DNA from 3 places in the Blastococcus sp. SYSU DS0669 genome. Region 1 is predicted to be linked to each of the others. Evidence: riboswitches for the same ligand, from Rfam matches in the RefSeq annotation. Region 1 holds a riboswitch; each other region holds the start of a gene.
The links. A riboswitch is a leader RNA that binds a small molecule or an ion and turns the genes downstream of it on or off. The one in region 1 is predicted to bind S-adenosylmethionine.

Region 1 (2,256 bases):
GACCGGTGCCGGGAGCAGGGCATCGCCCAGCGGGGAGCCCGGCCGGGTGAGGACGTCGGCCAGCCGGCCGCCGTCGACCACCCGCCCCCGGTCCAGGAGCACGGCGCTGTCGCACACGGCCTTGACGACGGACATCTCGTGCGTGATCAGGAGGACCGTGAGGCCGAGCTCGTCCCGCACCCGGCGCAGCAGCTCCAGGACACCGGTGGTGCTGGCCTGGTCCAGCGCGGACGTGGCCTCGTCGCAGAGCAGCACGTTCGGGCGGACGGCCAGCGCGCGGGCGATCGCCACGCGCTGCTTCTGGCCGCCGGAGAGCTGGGCGGGGCGGGCGTCGGCGCGGTCGCCGAGCCCCACGAGGTCCAGCAGCTCGCCGGCCCGCCGTCTGCGCTCCGTCCGGCCCACGCCCGAGAGCTCCAGCGGGTGCTCCACGTTGCCCGCCGCGGTGCGCGAGTCGAGCAGCTCGAAGTGCTGGAAGACCATCCCGATGGAGCGCCGCGCCTGCCGGACCTGCTCGTCGGGCAGCTCGGTGAGCACCTGCCCGTCGACGGTGACCGAGCCCGACGTGGGCCGCTCCAGCAGGTTGACCAGGCGCACCAGCGTGCTCTTGCCCGAGCCGCTGGGGCCGACGACGCCGGCGAACTCGCCCCGGGCCACGGACAGGCTGACGCCGTCGACGGCGACGACCTCGCCGGCCCGCCCGCGGGCGGGGAAGACCTTGCGGACGTCCTTCAGTTCGATCACGGGATGCGGTCCTCGGGGATTGAGCAGGCACGGGCGGGCGGCGACGCCGGCGACGGCGTGGCGGCCCGCGGTGCGTGGCGGCTGGGGCTGCACGCCCGCCGTCGAGCAGGGCGGGCGTCGCTAGGAGGCGGGAGGCCTCAGCGGCACATGGCTGTGCCGGTGCGGCACAGGTCGACGTGCCGGCGGGCCCACGAGAGCAGCTCGTACCGCATGGTGTTCCTCCATCGGTCCTGGCAGTAGCACCCGCGCCCGCCGATGCGGGGGGTTGCTGCGACGTCGACGAGCCAGGTCTCTCAGCCGCTCCGGATGGTTGCGGGGCCGAGTCTACGGAGCGGATCAGAGGCTTTCCCGTCCGCGACCTGCGACGTCACTCACACAGCAGATCTGCAGCCGGTGGGCGGGCCGGCGCCCGAGCGTGGTCCGCGATCCCGACCACCCCGACCGAGGAGCAGCCATGTCACGCTGCTCAGCCCGCGGGTCGGCCTGGCCGCCTGCGGTACCGGTTCCGGCGGCTCGTCCGGCGCTGCCGGATCGTCGGCGTCGGCGACCACGGCGTCCGGCGAGATCCCCGACGAGACCGCCGGCCCCTACCCGGGCGACGGATCCAACGGGCCCGAGTCCTCGGCGCAGGCCCGGTTCGCCGGGCCGTACGACCCTCCCTGGCGGGACCGGCGGCTCCTAGCATTCGCCCATGACTCGGAAGCCACTGCGGTGTCGGTTCGGTTTCCACTCCTACGTCCAGCGACACCCGGGCAGCGAGCGGCCGTCGGGACCGGACGACAAGATCTGCCGGCGGTGCGGGAAGCGCACCGGCGCCCCGTTCGGAGACGTACCGGGCGCCGTCCTCGGCGGTGGCGGTGTGGGTGGCTTCTGATCAGGCGCCTCGGACCCGTGGCCGCGTCACCGCCGGATGAGACCTCGCGCCCGATCCGGCCTGCATGGGCCCGATCGTCACGCAGGCCCCTCGATCCGGCTACGTGCGGCCGGCTGCACCCGAGTGGTCGTTGCGCCGCCCCGGAGCCGCCGTCTCACCGAGCGTCTCCGCGCCTCTCCGTGACGGTGAGGACCACGCGGACGGGCGGTGGTGCGTGGTAGGAGGCCTGTCACCGCCTCCGGGCCCGTGCCAGGCTGCCGCCTCGGGACCGGCTTCGCACCGGAGGAGGGCACCATGGCTGTTCCGGGTGGTCAGGAGCAGGCAACGGGCCGTGCGGTGGTGGTCGGCGGCAGCATGGCGGGGTTGCTGGCCGCGCGTGTGCTCGCCGACCATTTCGAGGACGTCGTCGTGGTGGACCGGGACACCCTGCCCGACGGGACCCAGCACCGGCGCGGCGTGCCGCAGGATCACCAGTTCCACGTCATGCTCGCTCGGGGCCTGCGGCTCATCGACGGCCTGCTCCCGGGATACGTCACCGAGCTGCGGGCGGCCGGCGCCGTGCAGATGCGCGTCCCCAGCGACATCCTGATCCTGACGCCGGCGGGGTGGCTGGACCGGGGGGCGCCCGGCTGGGAGGTGGT
Region 2 (2,256 bases), on a different contig from region 1:
GCCAGTACGGGTTCGGGGACGTCGTCTCGATCCAGGTGGTCGGCGGGGGCGACCCGGCGAACGGCACGGTCGAGGACGTCACGCTGCGGGTCACCCGGATGCGCTCGCCCGACGGCGAGGTCGTGACCATCCCCAACGGCCAGATCGTCAAGGTCATCAACCTGTCCCGCGACTGGGCGCGCGCCGTCGTCGACGTCCCCCTGCCGACCACCGTCGACGTCAACCGGGCCAACGAGGTCCTGCGCGGGGTGGGCCGGGAGGCGTTCCGCGACCCGGCCATGCGGCCGCTGCTGCTCGACCCGCCCACCGTGATGGGCGTCGAGACCCTCGGGTTGGACGAGGTGAACGTGCGGGTGGTCGCCCGCACGCTGCCCGGCAAGCAGTTCGAGGTGGGCCGGGACCTGCGCGCCCGCATCGTCCAGGCGTTCCGCAGCCAGGGCATGCAGGTGCCGCCGCCCACGACGGCGCCCCTGGCGCAGGACGGCGCGACGGCCGTCCAGGAGGGGGTCCGGTGAAGACACCCGACGAGCGCCGCGACCCGGCCGCCCGCGCCTCCGAGGAGCCCACCGTGAGCACCGCCCCCGCCGCCGCGCCGGGCTCGCCCGCCGACTCGCCGTCGCCGGCGCCGCGGCACGGCTGGTGGGCGTCGATCCCCCGGCACCTGGGCCGCGCCCGCACCTCCACCGTCGTGCTCGCCATCCTCTTCGTGGCGGTCTTCGCCCTCTGGCTGAACGTCAAGCCCCCTGCGCAGGGCGCGCCCGCGACCGGGGAGACGGCGGTCACCGAGCCGACCGACCCGGCGGGCACGACGGAGCCCACGCAGACGGAGGAGACGCCGCCGACCGAGGAGCCGGTGACGACGACGCAGCAGCCCGAGCCGACCACCTCGCCCTCCGCGCCCACCACCACCGCGCCGGGCACGACCACCACGGCGCCGGAGACGCCCGCCCCCGCGCCGACCGGCGGCACGGGCGAGGAGACCGCGCCCGGCTCCTAGGACCGTGGGCCGCTGTTTCACGTGGGACATCGCTGCCCGAGTCCGGGCGGGTGTGCGTCGCCCGGCGGAGCGTCCTAGGATCACGTCGGCTCCTGAGAGGCAGCGCGAAGCACCTGGCTGGCTGCCCGGCAACCTCAACTCCGTCTGAGGTGCTCCAGGGGAAGAGCCGGCCGGTCGGCGCCCCGCCCCCGGCAAGGACGGAGCTCCCGTGCGCCGCGGGATCTCCCGCGAGCGAAGGAGACGGCGCATGACCGACCCGCAGAGCTGGAGCTTCGAGACCCGGCAGATCCACGCCGGCACGAGCCCCGACCCCACGACCGGCGCCCGCGCGCTGCCGATCTACGCGACCACCGCCTACCAGTTCCGCGACACCCAGCACGCGGCGGACCTCTTCGCGCTGGCCGAGATGGGCAACATCTACACGCGGATCATGAACCCGACGCAGGATGCGCTGGAGCAGCGCGTCGCGTCGCTGGAGGGCGGCGTCGCCGCGCTCGCCGTCGCCTCCGGCCAGGCCGCGGAGACCCTCGCCATCCTCAACCTCGCCGAGGCCGGCGACCACCTCGTCGCGTCGGCGTCCCTGTACGGCGGCACGTACAACCTGCTGCACCACTCGCTGCCGAAGATGGGCATCACCGTCTCCTTCGTCGAGGACCCCGACGACCCGGAGAACTGGCAGTCCCTCGTGCAGGAGAACACCCGGGCCTTCTTCGCCGAGTCGATCGGCAACCCGAAGGGCGACATCCTCGACATCGAGACCGTCGCCGGCGTCGCCCACCGCAACGGCGTCCCGCTCATCGTCGACAACACCATCGCGACGCCCTACCTGGTCCGGCCGCTGGAGTTCGGCGCCGACGTCGTCGTCCACTCGGCCACCAAGTACCTCGGCGGCCACGGCACCGTCATCGCCGGGCTCATCGTCGACGGCGGGTCGTTCGACTGGACCGGCGGCCGGCACCCGATGTTCACCACCGCCGACCCCACGTACCACGGCGTCGTCTACGCCGACCTCGGCGCACCGGCGTTCGCGCTGAAGGCCCGGGTGCAGCTGCTGCGCGACCTGGGGCCCGCGGTCTCGCCGTTCAACGCCTTCCTGGTGGTGCAGGGCATCGAGACGCTCTCCCTGCGCATGGAGCGGCACGTGCAGAACGCGCAGCGGGTGGCCGAGTTCCTCGAGGCCCACGACGCCGTCGAGCGGGTGAACTACCCGGGGCTGCCGTCCTCGCCGTGGCACGCCGCGCAGCAGAAGTACGCGCCGA
Region 3 (2,256 bases), on a different contig from region 1:
CCCGGTGCGCCGGATGGCGTCCAGGGCGTAGGGGCCGTCGGCGGGGTTGCCGATGTTCAGCGACTTGGCGATCCCGGTCGGCTTCACCGGCTTGACGACGTCCCACCCGTTGTCGAACGCGGTGGCGATCGGGTCGCACCCGGCCGACTGGGCGCCGAAGATCCTCCACTCGGACGCCTCGACGATGCCGGCCGCGGTCAGCTCGCGGAAGGCCTTGTCGACCTTGGTCAGCAGCGAGCCGGACGCCATGGGGATGACGACCTGGGCGGGGATGCGCCAGCCGAGCTGCTCGGCGATCTCGTAGCCCATCGTCTTGGAGCCCTCGGCGTAGTAGGGCCGGACGTTCTGGTTGACGAACGCGGTGTCCTCGAACTCGTCGGTCTCGCCGAGCTCGCTGGTCAGCCGGTTGACGTCGTCGTAGGAGCCGTCGACGGCGACCAGCGTCTGGCCGTAGACCGCGGACTGGACCACCTTGCCGGGCTCGAGGTCGCTCGGGATGAAGACGAACGACGGCAGGCCGACGCGGGCGGCGTGCGCGGCCACCGAGTTGGCCAGGTTGCCGGTGGAGGCGGCGGCGATCTTGGTGTAGCCCAGCCCCTTGGCGGCGGTCGCGGCCAGGCTGACCACGCGGTCCTTGAAGGAGTGGGTGGGGTTGGCGGAGTCGTCCTTGACCCAGAGGCCGCCGGTGAGCCCGAGCTCGGCGGCGAGCCGGTCGGCGCGGACCAGCGGGGTCATGCCGGGGTCGAGCGTGACCCGGTCGGCCGGGTGCTGGCCCACCGGGAGCAGGGCCACGTACCGCCAGATGTTCTGCGGCCCGGCCTCGATCTGCTCGCGGGTGACGGCCTTCATCAGCTCGGGGTCGTAGTCGACCTCCAGCGGGCCGAAGCACTCGGCGCAGGCGTGCTGGGCGATGAGGCCGAACGTGGCGCCGCAGTTGCGGCAGACGAGCCCGCGGGCCGGACAGGGTGGCACCGGGCCGCCTGCGCTGGAGTCGGCCTGGGCGGAACCGGGAGCGGTGAGGGTCATGCGACGACTACCTCCTCATCTTCCCCGCTGCGGGCCGTCGAGCCGCGCGGGACGGAATTGGCACCTCCCGCCCGTCGCGCGGAGCGCTGCAGGCGGCGGTTGCCGGGGCTTCATCGGGCCGTGTCCCTCTGCCCCTCTGGATGAGTGAACGGCGTGGACTCTACCCAGTGGCGCGCGGCGCCCGACGGCCGGACAGGATGGCCCGGTGAGCGCGCGCGTCGTCTACACCGACCTCGACGGCACGATGGTGGGGCCGCGGGGCTCCTTCTGGCACACGGAGGGGCGGGAGCTGACCGACGGGCCGGCCGGCGCGCTGCTCGACCTGCACCGCGCCGGGGTGGCGTTGGTGCTGGTCAGCGGCCGCACCTACGAGCAGGTGGTGGAGGCCGCGCGCATCTTCGCGGCCGACGGCGCGATCGCCGAACTGGGCGCCACCATCGGCTGGGGCTCGGGCCGGAACACCCACCGGCTCCGCGGCGCGCTGCCCCCGCAGTACGGCGACCGGACGCCGATGGAGGTCATGGCCGAGCTCGGGATCGTCGAGGACCTGTTCGCCGAGCACCCCGGCCGGATCGAGTGGCACGCGCCGTGGCACGCCACCCACGCCGCGGACGCGCTCCTGCGCGGCCGGCTGGACCCCCTCGCCGTCGACGCCTGGCTGGCCGAGCGGGGGGCGGGCTGGCTGACGCTGAAGGACAACGGCTCGATCCAGCGGGCCTCCTGGATGGGGCTGGATGCCGACGCCGGGCCCCCGCGGGTCTACCACCTGATGCCGCGCGGCATCTCCAAGGGCGCGGCGATCGCCTGGGACCTGGAGCGGCGCGGCCTCTCCCCCGCCGACGCCGTGGCCATCGGGGACAGCGTCAGCGACCTGGAGATGGCGCCCGCGGTGGGCCGGTTGTGGATCACCGCGAACGGCGCCGCCGCCGACGGCATGGCCGACGCGCTGGCCGCCGTCCCGAACGCCTCGGTCACCGCTGACGCGATGGGCGAGGGCTGGGCCCAGGCCGTGCGGCAGAGCCTGTGACGCCGCGTCGTGCCGAGTGGGCCCCGGAGGGGTCCGCGCAGGCGCGACGCAGCGGCTCCACGCCGGCCGGGACGGCACCTCGCCGCGGTGTCGCCGGCAGGGCGACAGCTACGACGTGACGTCGCGGCGGGCGAAGTGCCGGAAGCCCAGTGCGGTGAAGACGGCGATGTAGACCAGCGACTGGATGACGCCGCGGAACAGGT

Region 2: linked by a shared signal. The riboswitch ahead of ACI792_RS08925 (bifunctional o-acetylhomoserine/o-acetylserine sulfhydrylase) and the one ahead of ACI792_RS04090 (putative leader peptide) in region 1 are both predicted to bind S-adenosylmethionine.
Region 3: linked by a shared signal. The riboswitch ahead of thrC (threonine synthase) and the one ahead of ACI792_RS04090 (putative leader peptide) in region 1 are both predicted to bind S-adenosylmethionine.

The regions. Positions count from the first base shown of each region.
Region 1 covers NZ_JBJHAE010000002.1:322,260-324,515, forward strand. The annotation lists gene ACI792_RS04085 (methionine ABC transporter ATP-binding protein) at 1-741, opposite strand, end outside; gene ACI792_RS04090 (putative leader peptide) at 879-953, opposite strand; SAM riboswitch class I at 960-1,054, opposite strand; gene ACI792_RS04095 (NAD(P)/FAD-dependent oxidoreductase) at 1,910-2,256, shown strand, end outside.
Region 2 covers NZ_JBJHAE010000006.1:94,650-96,905, reverse strand. The annotation lists gene ACI792_RS08935 (mechanosensitive ion channel family protein) at 1-515, shown strand, start outside; gene ACI792_RS08930 (hypothetical protein) at 512-997, shown strand; SAM riboswitch class IV at 1,086-1,201, shown strand; gene ACI792_RS08925 (bifunctional o-acetylhomoserine/o-acetylserine sulfhydrylase) at 1,245-2,256, shown strand, end outside.
Region 3 covers NZ_JBJHAE010000001.1:445,337-447,592, forward strand. The annotation lists gene thrC (threonine synthase) at 1-1,026, opposite strand, end outside; SAM riboswitch class I at 1,039-1,173, opposite strand; gene ACI792_RS02110 (HAD family hydrolase) at 1,232-2,053, shown strand; gene ACI792_RS02115 (ABC transporter permease) at 2,162-2,256, opposite strand, start outside.